One region of the Rouxiella sp. WC2420 genome, then DNA from elsewhere that is predicted to be linked to it. Evidence: predicted binding sites of a transcription regulator. Region 1 holds the regulator's gene; each other region holds the start of a gene.
What was found. The regulator CRP, encoded in region 1, controls carbon source genes, mostly activating them, when cyclic AMP is high. The targets are predictions, from matches to a motif close to ATGTGANNNNNNTCACAT.
Positions count from the first base shown of each region.

Region 2: idnO (gluconate 5-dehydrogenase) is a predicted target of CRP. The motif match lies at 2,555-2,572, and genes of this name have one in related genera.
Region 3: AB3G37_RS00400 (PTS mannitol transporter subunit IICBA) is a predicted target of CRP. The motif match lies at 2,695-2,712, and genes of this name have one in related genera.
Region 4: AB3G37_RS12180 (PTS sugar transporter subunit IIB) is a predicted target of CRP. The motif match lies at 3,288-3,305, and genes of this name have one in related genera.

Region 1 covers NZ_CP165628.1:340,027-346,188, forward strand. Annotated here, with positions in the region: gene AB3G37_RS01580 (YccS/YhfK family putative transporter) at 1-1,998, opposite strand, end outside; gene crp (cAMP-activated global transcriptional regulator CRP) at 2,059-2,691, opposite strand; gene AB3G37_RS01590 (OsmC family protein) at 3,039-3,449, shown strand; gene AB3G37_RS01595 (LysR substrate-binding domain-containing protein) at 3,474-4,382, opposite strand; gene AB3G37_RS01600 (MFS transporter) at 4,573-5,769, shown strand; gene AB3G37_RS01605 (amidohydrolase) at 5,797-6,162, shown strand, end outside.
Region 2 covers NZ_CP165628.1:1,592,167-1,598,328, reverse strand. Annotated here, with positions in the region: gene AB3G37_RS07495 (c-type cytochrome) at 1-801, shown strand, start outside; gene AB3G37_RS07490 (SDR family oxidoreductase) at 891-1,646, opposite strand; gene idnO (gluconate 5-dehydrogenase) at 1,690-2,454, opposite strand; gene AB3G37_RS07480 (LacI family DNA-binding transcriptional regulator) at 2,817-3,800, shown strand; gene AB3G37_RS07475 (MFS transporter) at 4,050-5,393, shown strand; gene AB3G37_RS07470 (Bcr/CflA family multidrug efflux MFS transporter) at 5,476-6,162, opposite strand, start outside.
Region 3 covers NZ_CP165628.1:78,973-85,134, reverse strand. Annotated here, with positions in the region: gene AB3G37_RS00405 (mannitol-1-phosphate 5-dehydrogenase) at 1-425, opposite strand, end outside; gene AB3G37_RS00400 (PTS mannitol transporter subunit IICBA) at 581-2,494, opposite strand; gene AB3G37_RS00395 (autoinducer binding domain-containing protein) at 3,127-3,876, shown strand; gene aroD (type I 3-dehydroquinate dehydratase) at 4,763-5,683, opposite strand; gene AB3G37_RS00385 (CynX/NimT family MFS transporter) at 5,762-6,162, opposite strand, start outside.
Region 4 covers NZ_CP165628.1:2,675,244-2,681,405, forward strand. Annotated here, with positions in the region: gene AB3G37_RS12165 (glycoside hydrolase family 1 protein) at 1-1,241, opposite strand, end outside; gene AB3G37_RS12170 (PTS lactose/cellobiose transporter subunit IIA) at 1,256-1,576, opposite strand; gene AB3G37_RS12175 (PTS sugar transporter subunit IIC) at 1,579-2,883, opposite strand; gene AB3G37_RS12180 (PTS sugar transporter subunit IIB) at 2,883-3,203, opposite strand; gene AB3G37_RS12185 (LacI family DNA-binding transcriptional regulator) at 3,533-4,546, shown strand; gene AB3G37_RS12190 (hypothetical protein) at 4,556-4,969, opposite strand; gene AB3G37_RS12195 (LLM class flavin-dependent oxidoreductase) at 5,160-6,158, shown strand.

The DNA of each region.
Region 1 (6,162 bases):
AGCCAGATGCGACAGCATGCGGCGCAAATGGCGTTCCATCTCGGTGATCGGCATGTCGGAATGCTGCTCCGGCGCGTTAAACAGTGACTTTTCGCTGCTCGGCCCATCATAAATCAGTCGCTGCTGACAGCCTTGCAGCGCGATTTCGCAGGTTTGCAAATACTCGACCGCCAGTTTCGGCGTCAACATGTAATGCTCGCGGGCAAGAATCGTCATCGCGTTGATGTGATCGACGATAAACTGGCTATGAGTTACCCACAAACGCATATCTGACAGATAATCCGAATTAAAACCCGGCTCCTGCATCGCCTGATTCAGCGAGGTGAACAGCTGGTTATGAGCCTGATTGACCTTCATGCGCGCATAGGCCAACTCGGCAGGGTCGGGATTGTCGTGTAAGACTAGCCGAATAGCCTGTTGATCGGTCTCCAGCGCCTGATGGGCGTTGGTCCTGAGCATGCCGCTTTGCCACTGCGGCCACAGCCAAATCGTGCCACCAAACGCCAACGCGCAGCCAATCAGTGTGTCGAACAGTCGCGGCAGCAGGAAATGCGCGCCGTTAAGCGCCAGCAATTGCAGGGTATAAACGGCGGTCACGGTCAGACCAATCATCCCAAGACCGTAGTTTTTACGCAGTACGGTGTAAGAAACCAGTGTGATAATCAGCATGAAAAATAGTGTGATGTTTTGCGGAATTTCTAGCTGCAAAAGCCCCGCAGCGGCAATCAGGCCAATCAGTGTGCCCAATGCTCGGTGCTGGATACGCACACGGGTAGCGTTATAACCATTCTGGCTAACCAGCAGCGTAGTCAGCAAAATCCAGTATGGCTTGGGCAAATTGAAAAATAGCCCCAGACTGCTGCCCAGCGCCAGAATCAGTCCTAAACGTGCAGCATTGCGCAGCGCCGCCGATTTGAAAGATAAATAACTTTTTAGCGCGGGCCAGAACGGCAGGCGATTTTGCGTTTGCATCAGATCGCGACGATACAGCGGGCGCTGGGTGCGCAGCAGGCGAGCGATGCGGCTGAAATGGTAATAGCAGAATTGGCCAACCGGATTATCTCGATAGCGGGAGGAGATTTTTTCCAGCGCCGCCAGCTCGTTGGCCATGGTAAAACGGTCAGAACGGCGATGATAGAGAATGTCTCCGGCTATTACCCGCAGTCGCGTCGCGATAATCTTTGCGTTACGGCGGATAACCGCCTCGGCGTGGCTCTCCTCTACCAGCTTTTGCACCTCTGAAGGTAAATGCAGGCTGACGGTAATATGCTCCTGCAAATCCAGCGCCACCTGAAAACTTCGCAGCAGTCGCTTGTGGTGCTGACGATCGCCGGTCGGCAGCATGTGAATTTGCTGGTACATGGTAGCGATCAGGTCGATAACTTTTTGTTGCCGGTTAAGCAACGGCGGCAGCGCGGTTTCAGGGTCGGTGTGCTGGGTCAGCAGGCTATATTTCGCTTCAAAATAGTCGGCCAGTTCATGGTAAAGCTGGCTGAGAGTTTCGCGCATCGGCTGCTCGTCAGAGAGTCGAAACCAGAACCAGTTAAACAGCCCGTACCACGCCGTGCCGACCACGAACAGCAGTGGAGCCTGCCAGATCGGCACCGCGCCCGCCATACTCAAGGTGAAAATCGCCGCTACCAGTGCGCCGGGCAGCAGGCGAGCATGTAGTGGGCCAATCGCGCCGGTCACGCCAACCAGTAGCGTCAGGCCAAGCATGATCAGCGGCAGCGGCCAATGCCAGTTAATCAGCATCAACTGGAGCAGAACACTGCTTACGGCAAACAGCGAGCCGCCTACAGCAAGGCGTTTGAAAAAACGTTTATGCGGGGTGTCGAGGCCGGAAATATTGCAGCAGGCAGGGACCAGCGCGAACAGCATTCCCATTCTTAACTGACCAAACAGCATGGCGATAGCAATGGGCAGGCAGAGAACCAGCGTTTGTCTCAGCGCGTAGTTAACTTCAGGGTGATAAAAGATTCGTCGCCAAAGCGTCATAATTGAGAGGATACAACAAAAACGGCGCGACAGTTATCTGCCGCGCCGTTTTTAGGACGATTAGCGAGTGCCGTAAACGACAATCGTTTTACCGTGTGCTGAAATCAGACTCTGATCTTCAAGCATTTTTAGAATTCGACCCACAGTCTCGCGTGAACAGCCGACTATCTGACCGATTTCCTGACGGGTAATCTTGATCTGCATACCATCCGGGTGAGTCATGGCATCCGGCTGTTTAGCCAGATTCAGCAGAGTTTGTGCAATGCGACCGGTCACGTCCAGGAAGGCGAGGTTACCCACTTTCTCGGAAGTTATCTGCAGTCGGCTTGCCATCTGTGCGGACAGGCGCATCAGAATATCTGGATTAACCTGGATCAGCTGGCGGAACTTCTTGTAGGAAATTTCTGCCACTTCACAGGCAGTTTTCGCCCTGACCCATGCACTACGTTCCTGACCTTCTTCGAAGAGTCCCAGCTCGCCGATGAAGTCACCTTGGTTAAGGTAGGAAAGTATCATTTCTTTGCCTTCTTCATCTTTGATCAGAACGGCAACCGAACCTTTCACGATGTAGTAAAGCGTTTCGGCTTTTTCACCTTGGTGAATCAGCGTACTTTTAGATGGATACTTATGTATATGACAATGAGACAGGAACCATTCGAGAGTAGGGTCTGTTTGTGGCTTGCCGAGAACCATTAGCTATTATCCTCTTATTATCGCTGCCCAAAATCACAGGGCTTTGAAATCCCTGTTCGGCGATTTTTTACTTCGCGCTCTTTTAGCATATGAACTGACCAGCAATGCTGCAAGCGGCAGGTGGAGTGATTTAAGCTGTAATTTGCCATTATCACCAAGGTTATCCTGTTAACACCTAAAAAACCTAGCCGCAACTTGTTGGAAAGTTTCTTTCGGCTTTGTTTGTAGCACAGGTTTGCAGACGTGTCTTGTGTTGTCTCGCTTCAGCATGACGCGGATCGAGTTACGTTGCCAGTTTCGGGGGTAAAGGGTAGTCTATTTTAAAAATTATGAGCGGAGAAATTCACATGCAGGCACGGGTAAAATGGGTTGAAGGTTTAACATTTCTGGGTGAGTCGGCCTCAGGCCATCAGATTTTAATGGATGGCAATGCGGGTGATAAATCGCCAAGTCCGATGGAGATGTTGCTGATGTCGGCAGGCGGATGCAGCGCCATTGACGTGGTGTCGATTCTGCAAAAAGGGCGCAACGAGATTGTTGGCTGTGAAGTCAAACTGACCTCTGAGCGCCGTGAAGAAGCGCCGCGACTGTTCACTCACATCAATCTGCATTTTATCGTCACTGGTAAAGATTTGACCGATAAAGTGGTTGAGCGCGCGGTAACACTGTCGGCAGAGAAATACTGTTCAGTGTCACTGATGCTGGGCAAGGCGGCGACCATTACCCACAGCTTTGAAGTGATTGACTCACAAGAGTAATCTGCGCAAGCACGACCTCCATCCCTACCACGCAAAACGCTGGCAGTGAACACGGAGTAAATCCAGAAAACGCCGCGCCGTTAAGGTTAGCGGCGTTTTTTGTGAGTATACCAAACAGTATTGCGCGTTCGGCAGACTGTCGATCGGCAGGCGGCACAGCTTGTCTTCGAGGAAAAACGGCGTTGCCATTGCATTGCCCACCACAGAAAGATAATCGGCATTTAGCATCATCATTAGCCCACTGATCAACGAATCAGTGCGGATCGGCGATTGTCCGGCATGGCAGCCATGCTCCTCCAATAGCGCTGCAAGTTGCTGGTAATAGCCCATATCGGTTTCCGGCAGCAGCCAGCTTGCCTCTTTCAACTGATTCAACGACGTGGCCAGTGCCAGCGGGTGCTGTTTACGGGCAATAATACAAAAAGGCGCGTTGAACAGCGGTTCAACCACCATATCTTCTATCGGCAGCCCCGGCCCCAGCGTGCCGATGGCGAAATCCAGACGCCCTTCACGCAGGGCAGGAAGCAGGGTTGAAAGCTGGGTTTCCTTGATGTGCAGCTTGGCCTGCGGGTATTTCGCAGCGAATTCACTGGCAAGAGCCGGGAAAATAGTCAGAGCCAGCAGTGAAGAAAATCCTACCGCCACCGAGCCCTGCGAATACTGATTAATCTGCTGGATTTCATCGGCGGCGCGCTCTAGCTCTTGCAAAATAAACTGCATTCGTTGGGAAAAGGCGCGCCCGGTTTCGGTCAGCGTCATCCCTTGAGAACCGCGCACGATCAGCTGAGTATCGAGAATTTGCTCCAGCTCGCGCAACGTGCGGCTAACCGCAGGCTGCGATTGATTCATGGCTCTTGCTGCACCACGAATGCTGCCACTTTGGATAACCTGCTGAAAAACCTTCAGCTGTTGCAGCTTCGGCAAATATTTCATCGCATACCCCTATCAGTAAAAAGCATCACCCAGTAAAAAATTACATCTTATGGCTGTGAAATAAAACTGCTAGGTTTTTAAGCAGACAGTAAATCACTGTTATAAAAACATAAAAATAAATCAAAGCAAGAGCGTTTCTCTTCTCAGGTCAGGGGTGGCTACTGGGATATAACATTTGAGGATATCAGTTATGAAAAATCGTTCGCTAATGATTTTCTTACTGTTTTTTGGTTATGTTCTGGTTTATCTCGACAAGACAGTCATCGGTTTTGCGCTGTTGCCTATCTCTCGCGAGTTTAATTTACCGCCCCAACAGCTGGGATATATCACCGGCATGTTCTTTTTAGCTTATTCACTGTTCCAGATCCCCTCTGGCTGGCTCAACGATCGTTTTGGTTACAAGAAAGTGCTCGCCTGTTCACTGACTTTGCTCGGCGGTTTTGCCCTGTGTTTTGGCCTGCTGGGATTCGGACTGGGGCTGTTAGTCACTTTCCGTTTCTTGTCGGGAATAGGGCATTCCGGTTATCCCACCTCCTGCGCCAAGTCGGTAGTAGCCAACTTTGCTCTCGAACAACGCACCTTTGCTCAATCGATTTTGTTGTCTTCAGCCGGATTGGCTATGACTCTGGGGCCGCTGCTGGCGGTTTATTGTCTGGCACATTTTGGTTGGCGCGTTTCGTTCTCGACCCTTGGGCTGCTGGCGTTTGTGGTCGCGGCACTGATCCTGTTTCTGGTGCCATCGCCCCCAAAAAGCAGTCTGACCACCGGCTCTCACGCTTCGGCCAGCTATCTCTCTTTGCTGAAGAATCCGATAGTCCTGGTGCTGTTTCTGGCTAACTTCTGCGTCAATATTCCTGCCTATGGATTGATGGCCTGGCTGCCGAAATACCTGGTGCAACAGCGCGGTTTCTCGCTGGAGGTTTCCGGCATGATTGTCGCCATTGGCGGCCTGGGGATTTGGATCTCCTCGCTTTCTACCGGCTGGCTGGTAGGTAAATACCTGCAAGGGCGTGAGCCAAAGGTCATCTTGTATGGATCGCTGCTGAGCGGAATTTGTATCTGGCTGGTGTATGCCTCCAGCTCGATGGTGACGACTTGCCTATTCTTGTTCCTCGGCAATATCTTTCTGATGTCGTCGTTTGTCACTACTTTTACTCTGCCAATGAAACGACTACCCACCAACGTGATGGGCGGAGCTATTGGCCTGCTGAATACCGGCGGCACGCTGGGCGGTTTTGTTGCGCCGATCGTGATGGGTTATTTGATAACGCTGACCCACGGCTATCACTCGACTTTTATCTTTCTGGCGCTGGCAATGTGGGCCTCTGGCCTGCTGATGCTGCCTTTACTTGCCAAAATCCGTCTTGCTGCGCGTGACGCAGCCTAGTTAAACGCACCTTGAGAGGAAGCCAAAATGAGCCACAATTTTGCAGCATTAGTGAGTGAAGTTAACCAGGACGTCCTGCGCTGGCGTCGACATATTCATGCCAATCCCGAGCTCTCCTTTCAGGAGGCAAAAACGGCGGATTATATTGCCGAGCAGCTGTCCGCGATGGCGGGGGTGACATTAAAACGCCTGACGCCGAATAGCGTAATCGCTGAATTGACCGGCGATAAAAATGGGCCGATCTATGCGTTACGTGCCGATATCGACGCCTTGCCTATTCAGGAAGAGACTGACGAAGAATGGCGTTCCACCAACCCCGGCGTGATGCACGCCTGTGGTCACGATGCCCACGCCGCCATGCTGCTGGGCGCGGTGAAGGTGCTGTCACAGTGT
Region 2 (6,162 bases), 1.3 Mb from region 1:
ACCGATAAACCGTTGGGCGGTGGCATGGTTGGCCCATGGTATGCGCCAAACATCAGCTCTGATCCGGTTAGCGGCATTGGCAATTGGACCCAGGCACAGCTGGTCGAGTACATGAAAACTGGCCGTACCGTAGGCAAAAACCAGGCCGCTGGCCCGATGGCTGAAGCCGTGCAGAACAGTTTGCAGTACCTGCCTGACTCCGACCTGAATGCCATCGCGGTTTACCTGAAAACCAGTACTCCGGTGCGTAATCCGGGCGACAAACAGGCGGCGGACAGCTTTGGCCCGAAAGGCGTTAACGTCGAAGATGGCCTGCGCGGTATGCATCCTTCCAACTCCAACCACACCATTATTGGTGGCGCGGCGTTGTTCAGCGGCTACTGTGCAAGCTGTCATCAGCCAGACGGCGGCGGCAGCAAAAATCAGGCATACCCGTCACTGTATAACAACACCGCGACCGGTATGACCAACGCGTCAAACCTGATTTCAGCTATTCTGTACGGTGTCGATCGTCAGGTCGGTGACCAGCATGTGCTGATGCCGAAATTTGGTGAAGGTTCGTATGTCGGCCAGTTGACCGACGCACAGATTGCTGACATCTCCAACTACGTGCTGACCAACTATGGTAACCCGGCGATTCAGGTTACCCCGCAAGATGTGGCGGTGCTGCGCGGCGGTGGCCCTGTGACCCTGCTCGCGAAGCTTCAGCCATATATGGCTCCGGCAATGATTGTAGGCGTGATTATTGTGCTGGCGCTGATCTTCTGGTTATTTAGAAGACGCAAAACTCGCTCACGTTAATAATGTATTAACAGTTTTTGGCGAGCAAAGTAAAAGGAGAGTGCCGGGGGGCGCTCTCCTTTTTTTATTTGCCTTTGCCAAATGAAACGTTATCCGCGGCCCACGAACGGCATCGCGGTAGCCATTACCGTCAAAGTCAGAATATTGGTACCATCTGGCTGATTAGCCATAAACGCCACGGCTTCTCCGACTTTGTCTGCCGGCATTACCGGCTCGGGTTCCAGCTCGAAATTAGCCTGTAATCTGCCGCCCAATGCCTTGTTGCCCATATCGGTGGCAGCATTTCCCACATCAATTTGCCCACAGGCAATGTTGTATTGTCGACCGTCCAGCGAGGTGCTTTTAGTCAGGCCGGTAATAGCGTGTTTGCTGGCCGTATAAGCCGCTGAATACGGGCGTGGAGTATGGGCTGAAATTGACCCGTTGTTGATGATTCTTCCGCCGATTGGCGTTTGCTGTTTCATCAATTTTACTGCCGCCTGAGTACACAAATAGGCACCGTTAAGGTTGGTATTAATCACCGCCAGCCAGTCTTCATAAGGCTGGTCTTCAATCGGCTGTTCCTTGACGTTGGTTCCGGCATTGTTAAACAACACATCTAAACGACCAAAAGTCTCCTGCACCGTTGAAAACAGCGTCGCGACCGACTTGGGATCGGTGACGTCTACCGTCAGAGCATGAACTTGCCCCGGCTCAAACAGCGCGGCAGCCTTTTGCAGTTTATCCTGATTGCGCCCAGTCAAAATAACCATAAACCCGCTGGCCACCAATGCTTTGGCAGCACTCAACCCGATGCCACTGCCGGCACCGGTAATCAACGCAATTTTCTTATCAGTTGTGATCATAAGGTATCCAAAATCTATTCAGCTTGATTGCAAAAATCAGCGATCAGACCGCCGCCATCATGCCGCCGTCGATAAACAGCAGCTGGCCGTTTACGAAATCTGACGCGCGAGAAGAAAGGTAAACCGCACCGCCGATTAGCTCCTCGGGATTACCCCAACGGGCGGCTGGCGTTCTTTTGCACAGCCAGTCGGAGAACTCTTTGTTATCCACCAGCGCCTGAGTCATATCAGTTTTGAAATAGCCGGGAGCAATACCGTTCACCTGAATATTATAGCGGGCCAGCTCGACGCACATGCCGCGGGTCAACATTTTCACCGCGCCTTTTGAAGCAGCGTAAGGGGTGATGGTGTCGCGACCCAGCTCACTTTGAATCGAGCCGATATTAATGATTTTGCCGCGCTCTCGCTTGACCATGTAACGAGCAACCGCCTGTGAAACCAGGAACACCGATTTCTGGTTTACCGCTACGATGTCGTCCCAGTCTTTTTCCGGGAATTCGGTAAACTTGTGGCGACGCTGAATCCCGGCATTGTTGACCAGCACGTCGATAGGCCCGATTTCCTTTTCGATTTTATCGATCGCCTGATTCACTGCAACACTTTGAGTAACGTCAAAAGCGACCGCATGAGCAATAAAACCTTCGGCACGCAAAGCTTCGGCAGCTTTAGCCGCTGATTCCTGCGTGGTGCTGTTGATGATGACTTCGGCACCATTTTCAGCCAGACCTTTTGCCAACAGGAAACCCAGTCCGCGCGAAGAACCGGTAACCAGAATTTTTTTGTTATCCAGGGAGAATAGATTTGTCATTGTGATTTTCCTGACGTTACAAACGAATAGAGTTCGTGAGACCCACGATCAAATGAATAAAGTGATGTTCATCAATAAAAGCGGTTTATCGGCCCACAAACTGTGATACAGATCACTTTATTGGGTGTTAAGAAACTCTGTTACCGCAAGCGTGATCGGGGTCATTCGATAAATTTCTCCTAACGCAAATTTTGCCAGTCAGAGAGAGGCGTTAAGGGCAACAAAATGTGTCATCGTCATGAAAGTAAAAGTTTTTTATGCCCTTCTATTGCGTTGTTAAGAGATAAGCTATTTGGTAACATAAACCGTATCATTTTCCCGCCACTTGATGTTACCCACAGCGGCACCAGCAGGACTTCTGGATGAGAAATCAGCGCGTCACACTGCAAGATATCGCGTTACTCGCCGACGTCACTAAAATGACCGTCAGCCGGTTTCTCCGCACGCCTGAAAAAGTCTCTCCAGAAACGCGGGAACGCATTACCAAGGTGATGCAAGAAGTTGGATTTCCGCTGGAAGAAACAGAAAAAAAGAATAAAAGCAGGAAGATAGGCATTCTTGTTCCCTCTTTTAATAATCAGATTTTCTCCGAACTGCTGGCAGGGATCGAATCGGTAACCTCAGAACAGGGTTATCAAACGCTGGTGGTGAATTACGATTACAGCAAAGAACGTGAAGAAGAACATATTATCAATTTGCTGACCTACCGCCTTGCCGGTCTAATCCTGACTGATTCAGTACACACGCTAAAAGCCGATAAATATCTCAATGCCGCTGATATTCCTATTGCTCAGGTAATGGATCTCGATGATTCCCATGGCCGTATCGCCGTCGGCTTTGATAATTTTCAGGCCGGGTTTGATATGGCGACGGCGTTAATTGCCAGCGGCAAAAAACACGTCGTTTATTTCGGTTCGATGTCCGACCCCCGTGATATGAAACGTTATGAGGGATACCGAAAAGCCATGGAAAATAACGGACTTACTCCGCAGCATATTACGCCAAATAAAGTTTCTTCGGTGTCTATCGGCGCAGGAATGCTGACCATGGCACGCCAGTTAGATCCGCTGGTTGATGCGGTTCTTTGCACCAATGATGATATTGCCGTCGGCGTGTTGCAGGAATGTCTTCGCTTAGGCATTCGAGTACCGCAGGAGATGGCGATCTCAGGCTTTCACGGCCTGGATATTGGCCTGGCGACTACGCCACTGCTGGCCAGCGTGATCACCCCGCGCTTCGAAATCGGCAAAGTCGCAGCTGAAATCATGCTGAAAAAGATTAATAAAATTCCGACAATTGAAAGAGTTGACCTGCATTATCGTATTTCCCTCGGCGGTACAATTTAACCTTCCATCTCAAAATTACACTATTCACTTCCTGGGGTAACGATCACGTTACCAGTAACATCCTTTTTTAACATGATCTAACGTGACTTGAGTCACATATTATATTGACAGAAATGCTTTTATTAAGGCATCGACGGATCAGGTTAATAAGAACATTATTCCAATGCCTTATTTCATGTACCAACCGAATTCGCGTATTAATTCATTCCCTATAGTTGGAATGCTTCTGTGAATAAACGAGGTGTACCCATGGATAAAAAAATACCCAAGGCCCGCTGGCTTCGCGTTATAACGCCAATACTCATCGCCTGCATTATTTCATTCATGGACCGAGTCAATATCAGCTTTGCAATGCCAGGCGGGATGGATAGCGCATTGGGCATCACGTCATCAATGGCCGGTCTTGCCGCGGGTATTTTCTTTATCGGTTACCTTTTTTTACAGGTTCCCGGTGGCAGCATTGCGGTCCACGGCAGCGGCAGAAAATTTATTGCCTGCTCACTGGTCGCCTGGGCAATCATCTCCGTATTGACCGGGATGGTGACTAACCAATATCAACTGCTATTCCTGCGCTTTGCGTTGGGTGTGGCCGAGGGTGGGATGCTGCCGGTGGTGCTAACCATGGTCAGCAACTGGTTCCCGGACGCTGAACGCGGCCGTGCCAATGCCTATGTACTGATGTTTGCGCCAATTGGCGGGATGATCACCGCGCCGCTGTCTGGCTATATTTTACAGGCACTCGACTGGCGCTGGCTGTTCATCATAGAGGGTATGCTTTCCGTCGTCGTAATGGTGTTCTGGTGGTTTACCATCAGTGACCGCCCTGAAGAAGCCAAATGGCTGTCCGAGCGCGAACGTAATTATCTGGTAACCGAGCTGACACGCGAACGTGACGCGCTGAAAGAGCTGGCTCCCGTTGAGAATGCCCCGTTGAAAGAGGTATTCCGCAATGCTTCAATCATTAAATTAGTGGTGATTAACTTCTTCTATCAGACCGGGATTTACGGCTATACCCTGTGGTTGCCAACAATCCTCAAGGGTTTGACCGGCGGAGACATGAGCAAAGTAGGTCTGCTGGCAATAATCCCTTATATCGGGACCATGCTGGGTATTTTGGCCTTCTCTGTGCTGTCGGATAAAACGGGCAAACGCAGACTGTATATCATCCTGCCATTGTTAGGATTTGCCGGCAGTCTGGCATTATCAGTCACTTTTAAAACCAATATTGTCGCCTCTTACTGCTTCCTGGTCTGTGCCGGATTCTTCCTGCAGGCCGCAACCAGTGGTTTCTGGACTATACCGGGCAAGGTTACCACTCCTGAGGTGGCCGGTAGCGCACGAGGTGTTATTAACGGTTTAGGTAATTTGGGTGGCTTCTGCGGCCCGTACCTGGTGGGTGTTTTGGTGAGCCTGTATGGCCAAAGCACGGCGATTTATGCTCTGGGCGGCTCATTGCTGATTGCTGCTATGGTCACTGCGCTGTTGCCGAAAGAGTGTGATATCGCGCTGGTCCCTGGTGCCAAAGCCATAGCGTTGGCGGAGCATTACGCCGTAATGCGTGCAAAATACAAACCTCAACGTATAACGGCATAACCGCCGACTTAGGGTCACGCCAATGAAAAGGCCAGTGTTAATCACTGGCCTTTTCGTATCTTGAGAACGACAGCTTGCGGCGTTATTCAGCCGCAGCGGAACTCGCCTCGGTGGCAGCAACCCTGGACGGCCTGCTGGCATACAAATACAGCGCGACGGAAGCAATGATACAGAACGCCATCGAACCGACCATCGGCCATGCGCTGTGTGCCGGGAACATCGACAAAAGCGAGCCTACCAACGCACCGGTACCAAAGCGGATCGTTCCTGCCAAAGATGCCGCCGTGCCAGCCATATGCGGGAAGTCATCCATAATCACCGCCATCGCATTGGACGTTACCATCGCGATACAGCCCACATAACCCGCTACACCCAGCACCAACGCCCAGAATCCAAGGCCGAAGGCGAGCACCACCAGCAGCCATAGCCCCATCGCCAGCTGAATCATCAGTCCAAGACGGAACATTTTTACCGCCCCCATCCGACGCACATTACGGCTGTTGATAAAGGTCAGTACTACCAGGAACACCACATTCAGTGCGAAATAGAAGCCAAAGTTCTGCGGCGACACGCCGTTAAGCTGGATATAAACAAAAGGCCCGGCGCTCAGAAACGAGAACATACCGGCAAAAGAAAAGCCGCTGGCCAGCATGTAGCTCAGCACGCGTTTATGTCGAAACAGCGAAGCAAAGTTGCCCAGACTGGTGCGCATGTGAAAACGCTGCCTGCGCTCTTTGGGCAGCGTTTCTTTTATGAATACCGCCACCAG
Region 3 (6,162 bases), 260 kb from region 1:
TCATCTTCTGGCAAGGCGTTGAATACATGCTGTTTGAACTGGCTGGTGCCGCGCACCATGTTTTCACAGGCGATAATATTCAGCGGGCTTTCATTCCCCTGCCGATGGCGCAATACCAGGCCTTTCGCCACGTTGTGAGCGATTTTTTCCAGCACGGTTGGACCAACAGCAGTGGTCATCAAATCAACCTGGGCGATCAAGTCGATAGCTTCCTGACCGGTGCTGTTAACAATGCTGACATTGGAGACTGGCTCAACGGTGGCTTGCTCGCCGACCACGTTGACGTTGTAACCCTTACGGCGGCTTAGCTCTTCCAGCAGAACAGGATGAACATCGGCAAAGGTCAGTTCAACCTTGGCATCGGCAAGCAGTTTGCCAATAAATCCACGGCCAATGTTACCTGCTCCAAAATGTAAAGCTTTCATGATGACTCCCTAAACGGTGACAAGAACCAGGAAGCTCTGGGCTTCGAATCAACAACCGGGTCTGCTACCCGACAAACGTTGGATAAGTGCAGACCCGGTTAGTAACGTTCTCAAATTTACAATTCGACAATCCGAAGATTATCGACCAATTAACCTTAACCGCGAATGATCTGCAGCACTTCCTCAACACTTGTGGTGTTAGCAAGGCGGTCGATAACGCCATCTTCATCCAACGCGGTGGTCAGTTTAGTGATCACGTTGATGTGCTCATTATTACGGGCTGCAATACCGATAACCAGACGGGCAGAATCGTCTTCGTCCTCGCCCCAGCGGATACCTGCCGGATACTGGCAGAACACGATACCTGTTTTCAGTACGCGATCTTTAGCTTCGATTGTGCCGTGCGGAACTGCGATCGATTCCCCCAGATAAGTTGAGGTAAGCTGTTCGCGTGCCAGCATTGCATCGACATACTCCGGCTGTACATAACCGCCTTTCACCAGCTGCTCACCGGCAAAACGAATCGCCTGCTCTTTGCTGCTGGCAGTCAGACCGAGGAAAATATTTTCCGGGCTCATGCGGAACAGATTGGCATTGTCTGCTTCTGAAACCAGGCTATCGTTTAACGTGGTGTTCACTTTCTCTTTATATTCACTGGTCTTGTTCACTTCCACCAAGCGAGCAACCAGGTCGGTATAAAGGCCGCTATCGAGGAAGTTGGTCAACGAAATATGCTGAGCGTGTGGCACCTGACGCATCGCGCGCTCGGTGAGATCGCGGTGGGTTATTACCAGATCTACATCGTCGGGCAAATTGTTGATGGCAGTATTGGTTACTGCAACGTGGGTCAGCCCCGCGTCCTGCACTTTCTTACGCAGTACACCAGCCCCCATGGCGCTTGAACCCATACCCGCATCACAGGCAACAATGATTTTGCGCACGGTGGACAGGTCACCGGCAACGCCAGCTACCGCCGGTTTGCCGCCTTTGGACTGCGCTTTCATATCCTGCACGCGACGGGTCGCTTCTTCAAGGTCGTCTTCGTCTTTCACTTTCGAGCTTTTCAGCAGGATTGAAGACACGATGAATGACACCAGGAATGCCAGCACGATCGCCGAAATGTTGGCGAAATAGGCACCTTTTGGCGTCATGGCCAACACAGCGATAATTGAGCCAGGTGATGCAGGAGAGACCAGACCGCCGTTCAGTACGGTCAGTGTGAACACGCCGGTCATACCACCGAGGATAACCGCCAGCAGCAGGCGCGGGTTCATCAACACGTATGGGAAATAGATTTCGTGAATACCACCCAGGAAGTGAATGATAGCCGCACCGCCTGCAGACTGTTTGGCGTTACCGCGACCAAAGATCATGTAGGCAATCAGCACGCCCATGCCCGGACCTGGATTGGCTTCGATAAGGAAGAAGATTGACTTCCCGGCTTCGGTGGCCTGCTGGATGCCCAGCGGTGAGAAGATACCGTGGTTGATAGCGTTATTGAGGAACAGGATTTTAGCTGGTTCTACAAAAATAGAGGCCAGCGGCAGCAGGTTATGAATAACCATGATGTGTACGCCGGCGGCCAGCAATTTAGACAGCGCTTCTACCAGCGGACCAATCGCCAGGAACGAGAGCACGGCCAGCAGCATGCCGATGATACCGGCGGAGAAGTTGTTAACCAGCATCTCGAAGCCGCTTTTGATTTTGCCGTCTACCCAACGGTCAAAACGTTTAATACACCAGCCGCCCAATGGACCGGCAATCATCGCACCGAGGAACATCGGCATATCAGCACCGACGATCACACCCATGGTAGTGATAGCACCGACCACACCGCCGCGATCGCCACCAACTAAACGGCCGCCAGTGAAACCGATCAGCAAAGGCAGTAAATAGGTGATCATTGGACCGACTAATTTAGCCAGTGTCGCATTTGGGATCCAGCCCGTTGGGATAAACAGCGCGGTAATAATACCCCAAGCGATAAATGCGCCAATATTCGGCATTACCATATTACTCAGGAAGCGGCCAAAGTTTTGAACTTTAACCTTAACGTCTGGTGAAAACATAAAACACACCCCTATTGATACGCGCTAACAATAAGAGCGCGTTATACGTGGTAGTTATTGGGACGGTATTTTTCCCCTGATGGAGATTCCGTCGAATTGCTGTCTGCAAGGCGAACTCTAGCACGTCATTATGACCGCGCGTAGTCAGGGCCGAGCGCGTGATTACGATCACGGGCTACCCCCCTCCCCACCCCTCATTTTAGTGATACTCATCACATAAAAGCCTTGTAACTTAAGCACAAAGAGCAAATTTTGTTCACGAATGTGGAATTATTGTGATCAGCATCACGTTTTATCGAGCTTAATTTGTCGCAAAAACGTGATGAAGATCACAATTTATTTTTGGCCTGCTGATTAAATTCCGCCTAAAAAGACATCAATAGCCGTTTAGAGTTTTTAAACAAGGTGTCAGGAGGAGAATTGAAAGAAAGTTACAATGAAGTCAGTGCCATCTAAACAGAGTGAAACATTAAAAAACCTTGAATTTATATAAAAGTATAAAGTTCTTTTGTTACTGATTAAAAAAATAAAAAAACATCACGATGACGCTGGGTGAAATATAATGAGTACTGTCCTCCTGTCATTTCATAACCTATAATATTCCAACCTAAAATTCATAAAATGAGAAACCAATGAGCTCTGACTCGCATTCGCTATTTAATAATATTTTAATAAACAAGGCCATTGAAGAGTTTATAGAAAGAAGATTATTTTCTTTGCTTAATGTTAAATATACCTATGCTGTAATGAGTAAGAAAAACCCCTCTGAATTACTTACCATTTCAAATTACCCAAAAAAATGGGAAATTATATATAAAGAAAATAATTATCAATATATTGATCCTATCGTTAACATTGCATTGAATTCCATCCTGCCTTTTTCCTGGAATGAAAAAATTATAATAAATTCAAAACTCAAGCTATCCATTTTTGAAGTTGCTAAAAAACATGAAGTTATTAATGGCTATACCTTTGTAACTCATGATTGCGCGAATAATCTGGTGACACTATCAGTACTTATCGATAAAAATAATGAATTGCAAATTTTTTCTAAAATTGAAAAAAATAAAGAAAAGATTCAAATGCTATTAATGTTAATACATCATAAACTAATTTCCTTGTATCAAGATAAAAATCTAATAAGTAATCTAATTGTGAATTACCGTAAAGATATTTTTTCTCGCCGAGAAAATGATGTTCTATACTGGGCTAGTATGGGGCGAACTTATAAAGAAATTGCGTCTTTATTAGGTATTACGACAAGCACTGTAAAATTTCATATAGCCAATGTTGTTAAAAAACTGGGGGTAGCTAATGCCAAGCAGGCTATATGTCTTAGTTCTGAACTGAACCTTCAACAACCTGTTTTAACGAATATTTAAAGATCAGTGGCCATTGTTTTAAAATTTTCGCAGATAGCTGATTTTTTTTAGCTATTCTATAAATCAATGAATCCTGGTTTTTTCATCAATTATCTTAAAAACATATTAATTCAATAACATTATTCACCTCTGTGATACATGATTGTTAAATTTATTAAAATTTTCGCATCAAAAACATAGAGAATATTCTTAGTACCTGAGCAGATCTTCTCCATAAGAAACTCAGCATTCTTGTACATCCTATACCTTAGTACAGTTACTATGAATTAGCCGATTAGTTGAATTATTTCCACAAAAATTAGTTTTTAATATAATTGATTGGCTCGCATACTAATTAGTTGATATTTAATGGCATTAAACAAGAGAAAAAACGCTGACAAAGGAGCAAAAGGTCATGGCGACTCTGGCGATTGTTCTAAGTGTATTTAAAATCATCTATTTATTGATGAGTATCATTTTAACTTTTAAGAAATTAAAAGCAAAAAATTGATCTAAATCAATGTTATTTTAAATAAACTATAATCACTAAAATAATTCCACCGATGCTAGATAAAAAGCTTAGGTTTTATTTGTATTCACACCTATACTTAAGTACAGTGAAGTCTAAGAGGTTGAATTAACGATTACCGCTGAATAAATATCAAACGGCTATAGTCGCCGTGAAAGCAATTCCCTGGTGTTGGCCATTTGGCATCCCCTTATCTCGCCGAGAAATAAGGGGCTTTTTTTATTTGAATTTAATAAAAAATACTTTATTTAAAAAAGATTAAAATATCCAACTGTCTTTTCATCAATGCAGCTTATTGATAAAAAAATAGCAAACGTATAGTTTGGTAATAAGAAAAGTATTTCCAAGACTTTCTAAAGACGCAGATAAAATTCTTATTTATACCGACTGACTAGCTTGGTGAATAACGTCTAGCACCTGGTGCAAATGGCTTGCATCAATCTGGCCTGGAGCCGACGGTTTACCAACCATGCCAAAGGTCAAAGCCGAACCGGTTAATTCTCCGGATAGGCGAGACACGACACCTAAACCTTTCATCGACATCGTCAGCAGCGGCCTTTCGGCATATTGATGATGCATTTCCCACGTCGCATTCATCAAGCTTAACACGTCTCCCGAGTCATGAGGCATGGTGGCAATTTTCAAGATATCGGCCCCTAACGCCTGCTGGTGACGAAGACGGCGAATGAGTTCCTCCTTCGGCGGCGTTTTCTTGAAATCATGGCTAGACATTACAATGGCAACTCCCTGCCGATGTGCTTGTGAGACAATGTTGCGCACTACGGTTTCACTACGAAACATTTCAACATCCAGCAGGTCGGTTTTACCATTCTTAAGAATTTCCAGATAAAGATCGCCATAAGCCGTATCGCTGATTGTCGTTGCACCGCCCTCGGCTTGGGTCCTGAAGGTCACTAAAAGCACCTTGTCAGGCAATAGATCGGCTACCTGACGAGTCATTCTTGCGACACTGCCTTTATCTAACGCGTTAATCAGAAAATCGAGCCGAAATTCAACAACATCGATATCTTTAATTGCTGCAAATTGTCGTACCGAGTCCAATACCTCAGACTCTTGGGTTGCCGTTGTCGGCACAATCAGTTTTGGTGCGCCCTCACCTATCGATATCCCTTTCACCTTCAATAATTTAATCATGCGCTTGTTTTCCCCTGTTGGCGCTGCAGTTACCCCTGACGATGTCAGACTGTTGGGGTGGATAATGGCAGCAGAGGCGTTTTTCAGAATAAAGCCTCCCGCAATCAGTGCGGTGCCTGATTTCATAAATTCCCGGCGTTTCATAAAATGGATCCCTCAAGATATAAGGCTAGTAGTTGGTTTGACTAAAATCGAGGTTGGGTATGTTTGTTAAAGAAGGATTCAGCTTTGCGCATCTTCCAGATATTTATTGCGGACTGCCGCGCCTCCGGCCAAAAGCATCACAGTGGACATCACGGTCAGGAACCAGAACGAGACATGCCATCCACCGGTAGAGTGATGAAGCTGGCCGAAAAAAAACGGGCCAGCGGCGGCAAAGACGTAGCCTACCCCCTGAGTGAAGGAAGACAACGATGCAGCCCCTTCAACACTTCGTGTGCGTAGATTGATAAGCTGAAAGGTTGCGGGAATAGTCATCAAACCAGGTGCCGCGACGACCGCCCATACCCAGGATGCGCCCGGCATATAAAGGAAGCCCATATATCCGACAATTTGCATTACGCCGCCGATTGCCACCACGATATACGGTTTTTTCATCCGACCCAGATAGATAGGCACCAGGA
Region 4 (6,162 bases), 2.3 Mb from region 1:
ATCTCGACGCCATCGGTAATGGCAAGTTGCAGCTGCTCAAGATGCTGACGCAAATATTCAATGCGATAGTCGTCATAAATCTTGTTGCCCGCTTCCAGCTTATCAAACGCGCCAAGGCCATTTTCGGTAACAATCAGCGGCAGACGATAACGTTCATAAATTTCGCGTGCAGTGATTCGAAAACCAATAGGGTCGATATACCAGTTAAACTGATTTTTCTTCAGATACGGATTGTTCATGCCGGCATAGACGCTGCTATCGATGCCCGCCAACTGTTGGTCCACGGCTTTCGAAGGCTCGCCCTGTTCGCGCCATTTAGCAGAACTCTCGGCTCCGACCGTTGCTGAGGCATAATAGTTAAATGCGATAAAATCGGGTTTCCCCTCTCGTAGCAATGCCATTTCCTGCTCGGTGATTTGTGGCAAGTAGCCTTTTTCCTCCATAAAACTCCACGCCACTGCATTGTATTTGCCGTAGCAGGCCAAATCGAGATACAGCCAGTTGCGAATGGCACTGAAATTGTTGGCCGCCAGCACATCTTCGGGGCGTGCGCTGGAAGGATAGACACAGGAAATATTTGGCGCGGGTCCAATTTTGGCGTGCGGCAGCAACTCATGGCAGGCAATCATCGCTTTGGCCTGAGCCAGCATCATGTGATGGTTCTGTTGGTACAACACCTTCTGCGGATCTGGCGTGCCCGGCGGCAAGGTGCCAATAACCTCGCCCTTGAGAATCATCATGTTTTGCTCATTGATGGTCAGCCAATAAGTGACACGGTCACCGTACAGCTCAAAGGCAGTGCGTGAATAATTTTCAAATGCATCAATGGTTTCCGGCAGCGACCATCCGCCCTTTTCCTGCAAGGCCCATGGCAGGTCAAAATGATACAGCGTGACCAGCGGCTCAATATTATGCTTACGCAGCAGGTCGATCAGGCGATTATAAAATGCCGTGCCGAGTGGATTGATTTCACCCACGCCCTGCGGGAACAGGCGCGCCCATGAAATAGAGAATCGATAGGTTTTCAAGCCCAGCTCGGCGAAAAGCGCCACGTCTTGCTCAAGATGATGATAATGATCGCTGGTGACTTTGAAATCGCTGAGCTCGGCGTCGAATACTGCCTTGTCGATCACCGACGGTCCTTTGCCCTCCTCATTCCACGCCCCTTCTACCTGATAGGCCGAAGTCGAAGCTCCCCAAAGGAAGTTTTTTGGAAAGGGTTTGAGCTGCTGATGTTTCATGATTCGCTCCTTGATTAACGGTTTTTCAACGCAAAAATTTCGCGATGTAAATGGATTATTTCTTCTACCAGTTCACGGCAGAGCATGGCGTTCATCAGGTGATCCTGTGCGTGAACCAGAATCAGCGTAACGGGGATTTTTCCGGCACCCTCATCTGCCCCAATCAGCTGGGTCTGGATTTTATGGGCTTCGCGGGCAGCAACTTTGGCTGCGGTAAGGTGCTGGTCCGCCAGCGCCCAGTCATTTTCCCGCGCGGCTCGCAGCGCTTCCATCGAGCAGGATCGCGCCTCGCCGGCCTGAATAATCAGTTCCATGACCACATTTTCGAGTTCCATCATCAGTTCTCCACCGGTTGCAGATGAGGTTCTTCCTGTTCGATGAGCTGTTTTTCATACATTTTGAAGAACGGGTAATAAATCAGCGTCGAGATACACAGCAGCACGCCGACCAGAATAATGGCGCGGAAATCCCAGCCGGTTGACCAGGCGGCACCGATCGGGCCAGGCGTGGTCCACGGAGCCAGTGACACCACGTGATTGACCAGATTGGTGCGCGTTGCGGTATAGGCAATCACTGCGTTAACTAAAGGAGCAGTAATGAAAGGGATAAACAGCAGCGGATTCATCACTACCGGCGAGCCAAAAATAACCGGCTCGTTGATGTTGAACATGCTCGGCACCAGTCCCAGCTTGCCAATCGAGCGGAGGTGGGCAGATTTACTGCGCAAATAAAGCAATACCAGCCCCATGGTCGAGCCTGAACCGCCCACCACAATAAAGAACTGCCAGAATGGTTCGATAAAGATCTGTGTGATCGGCTGACCGGCGTTAAGTTCTTGCTGATTAATGCCGAGATTGGTCAACCAGAAAGCCTGCAAAATACCGCCCACAATAACCGCACCGTGAATACCGGCAAACCACAGCAAGTGACAGAGAAGCACAGCGATTAAAATGGCCGGTAGCGAGTCTGAGGCTGAAATAATCGGCGCGAAAACAGACATAATTGCCTGTGGTAGCAGCATGCCGAATTGATGCTGAATAAACAGGCTTAATGGAAATAGCGTTATAAAAATAGCCAGAATAGGAATTAATAGATCGAAAGACTGACGGATTTTTGGCGGTACCTGCTCGGGTAATTTAAAACCGATATTATGCTTTTGCAGGAAATGCATTAATTCTGTGGAATATAGACTGACTAAAATAGCAGTAAATATTCCCTCCCCGCCCAATGAGCCGACCGGTAACGCGCTATTGCTTTGTGGCGACGCGACCACTAAAAATGCCATCAGTGATAACATCGCGGCCATAAAACCATTCATCTTATAACTCTGCGCCAGATTATAAGCGATGGCAGCAGCAATATAGACCGCCATAATGCCCATGGTCATATTATATGGCATCATTATTTGGTCGCTGTGCCGAGCAACCATGCCAAGCCACCATTGCGCAAACGCCCATTGGCTATTGGCGCTGAACGGTGGATGGGCAAATAACAGCATAAAAGAGCCGACTATCAAGAACGGCATTGAAGAGATAAACCCGTCTTTGATGGCGACGACGTGGCGCTGACCCGAGAGCCTTGCCGCAATCGGGCTGATGCGGTTTTCAATCACGCCAAATAATGACTCACTGATTGTGCTCATTATTTTTCCTCGTCAGACGTAATCATACTCAATGCTTTATGAAGAATTTTCTCGCCATTCATCATGCCGTAATCCATGGTGTCGATCACCTCCACCGGCTTGTTGTACTCCTCGGCGATGGCCTTGAACTCTGCCAGCTTGTACTTGATTTGCGGCCCCAACAGGCAACAGTCATAGTTTTGAATTTCATCACTAAACTCATCGAAAGCGATGGCGTTGATCTCGACTTCGATATTATTTTGCGCGGCATATTTTTCCATGCGCTGGACAAGCATACTGGTGGACATTCCGGCGGCACAGCACAGTAAGATCTTATTCATCATTAATACCTCATCACAGTGTTTAAATTAAAATATACAAGTCATCGCCATTTCTGCAACCGGTTTCAGATTAGTTAACTTAAATTGTGACACTGATCGCAAAGCCCCGTATAACGTTAAATTTCCGTAAAGAAATAGAGGAGTTCCTAGCGATTGAGAATATTATTAATATACAAAAGAAGTTATAAATGACAGTGAATTACAGTGGGTTGTTATTCACAGAGAAAATAAACGCATTAATATTAAAAGCAATAAAACTGAATAACGTGTCACCTAAACAAATAAAATGTACCATAGCCAGATGCAAATGGCGGTTCTGGGAAAAAATGATGATTACCATGCTTGATGTTGCCAACAAGGCGGGAGTTTCCAAAGCGACAGTCTCTCGCGTTTTGGCCGGAAATAGTTATGTCAGCAAGACGACTCGCGACCGCGTATTTAAAGCCATTGAAGAAACGGGCTATCGCCCTAACCTGTTGGCAAGGAATCTGGCCACCAGCAAATCGCAAAGCATTGGCCTGATGGTCAGTAACACTCTGTACAACGGCCCTTACTTCACTGAACTCCTGTTTCAGACAGCGACGTTGACGGAAAGTTACGGTCGCCAGCTGGTGCTGGTTGACGGCAAACACAGCGCGGAAGAAGAGCGTCAGGCCATTGAGTTTTTGCTCGACCTACGCTGCGACGGTATTATCGTTTATCCGCGCTTTCTGAATGCCGATGAATTAACGGCCATTATTGAAAGCTCACCCAAACCTATTATTGCGGTCAATCGCCGGCTGGAAAATAGCCCACAGCACTGTGTTTATGCCGACCATCAGCAATATAGTTTCAACGCCGTCAGTCATCTGATTAATCGCGGTCATCGTGATATTGCTTTTATTCGCGGGCTGGCTGGTTCCCCATCTGCCGACAGTCGTTTTCGCGGCTACAAAATCGCGCTGGAAAAATACGGCATTGATTATCGCGAGCAATATATCGCAGAAGGCGGTTGGACTCCGCGCAGTGGCATAGACGCAGCAAAAATTTTGCTGGATCGTGGCATAACTTTCTCGGCCTTGGTTGCCAGCAACGATGATATGGCTCTCGGCGCTGCTAACCATTTACACGCAATGGGCAAACGCATCCCACAGGATGTGTCATTGATTGGTTTCGATGATATTTCAATGGCCTCGTATTTTATTCCGTCGTTGAGTACCGTGCGCGTGCCGGTGGCGGAGATGATCGAGACCACGCTGAAACAGTTGGTGGATATGATGGACGGAAAACCCATTGACGCCTTGCAGCCGTTCCCCGGCGAGCTGATTATCCGCGATTCGCTCGGCCCCGGCCCTTACGCTTGATAATGTCTTTTAATCTGGCTGCTGCCCGGCACCCTCGCAAAATAAACGCGTCGCGGCCAGACTCTGCTGGTGGCGCAACGCCGGTTCAGCGGGAGTCTGCGCCAGCTGAAGCAGCATACCCGTGAAAAACTTTCCTAATAAAATCACAGAAATATCCTGACGGAATACGCCTCCCTGCTGTGCGTCGGCCAGATTCTCCTGCATGATTTCCGCCAACGTGGCTTGCGCCTCTGCCGCAGCCGGATAGGCTAACAATCCCGCAAGACTTATCTCACCGTGCTGAGCCAGGAAGTTAAGCAACTTGCGAAAGCTCAGCGCCACGCGATCGCTGACCTGATTTTCCGGCACCAGTGGATCAATTTTTAATGTTCGTGCCAGCGTGAACAGCTGCTGACGAAAAGTATCGATCGTTTCATTATTCATTGCCTGAGACCTGCTGCATTCATTGCCTGAGACCTGCTGCCCTTTGCTGATTGATTTCACTCGCCAACGCCTTCGCTTACTCGCTATTTCATTTAACGCAACTTGATAGCAACTATTGTTGTTTTACTTCATCTGTTTCGCAATTCAATAATCGCAAATAATACTCCCCGAGCACAGATAAGGAAAAAGGATGGGATACCGTTTAAGTTTATTGGATAAAAGCCCGCTTGACGAACACGAAGACGCCGCCGGGGCACTGAAACGCACGCTGGAACTGGCACAAAAGGCTGAACAATGGGGCTACCACCGTTTTTGGCTGGCCGAGCATCATAATACGGACAAGCTGGCAATTTCCTCACCGGAAATTGTTATTGCCTGGATATTGGCACATACCCGCAAGCTGCGCGTCGGCTCTGGTGGCGTGATGCTACAGCATTACAGCCCGTTCAAGGTTGCCGAAAACTTTAACCAGTTGGCGTCGCTGGCTCCTGGCCGTGTGGATATCGGTATCGGCAAGGCCCCGGGCGGATTACCTCTGTCGACTCATGCATTGCAATACGCGGTTGATCATAAACTTAAAGGCGAGTTTGCCGATCAGCTGCAACTGCTGGATGACTGGCTGTCTGTACCGGTCAGAGAACAGAACGGCGATACCCTTTCCGTGACGCCGCAGCCGCCACAAACCGCCGCCCGTTTCCTGCTCGGTGCCAGTGAAGAAAGCGCCCGCCTCGCGGCCAGGCTCGGCTGGAACTTCGTGTTTGCCGCGCATCTGAATGCCGACGAGCGCGATATTTCCCGCGCGCTGAGTGCCTATACCCACGATAGCAACGGACGCCGAGCCCTGTTGGCGGTGCCGGTGGTTGTCGCCGATAGCAGCGAACAGGCCAAAAAACGGGTAGAAGAAGGTCAGCTTTACCGCGTAATTGGCAGCGATGGTCAGCGCGTTAATGTCGGCAGCCTGGAACAGGCCGAAGCCTACATCCGCCAGTCCAAAGCGGAGTCTCACAAAATCGAAGAGCGCAAGTCTGCGGTGCTGGCCGGCACTGGTGAAGAAGTTCACCAGCAGCTGGAAGCTTTGCAGGCAAAATTTGGCGTTGAAGAGTTTGTGATTGATTCACCGATTGTCGAAGCCAGGGCCCGACTGCGTTCGCTGGAACTGTTGGCCAGCGCCAGCGTAGCCCTGGCTTGACGAT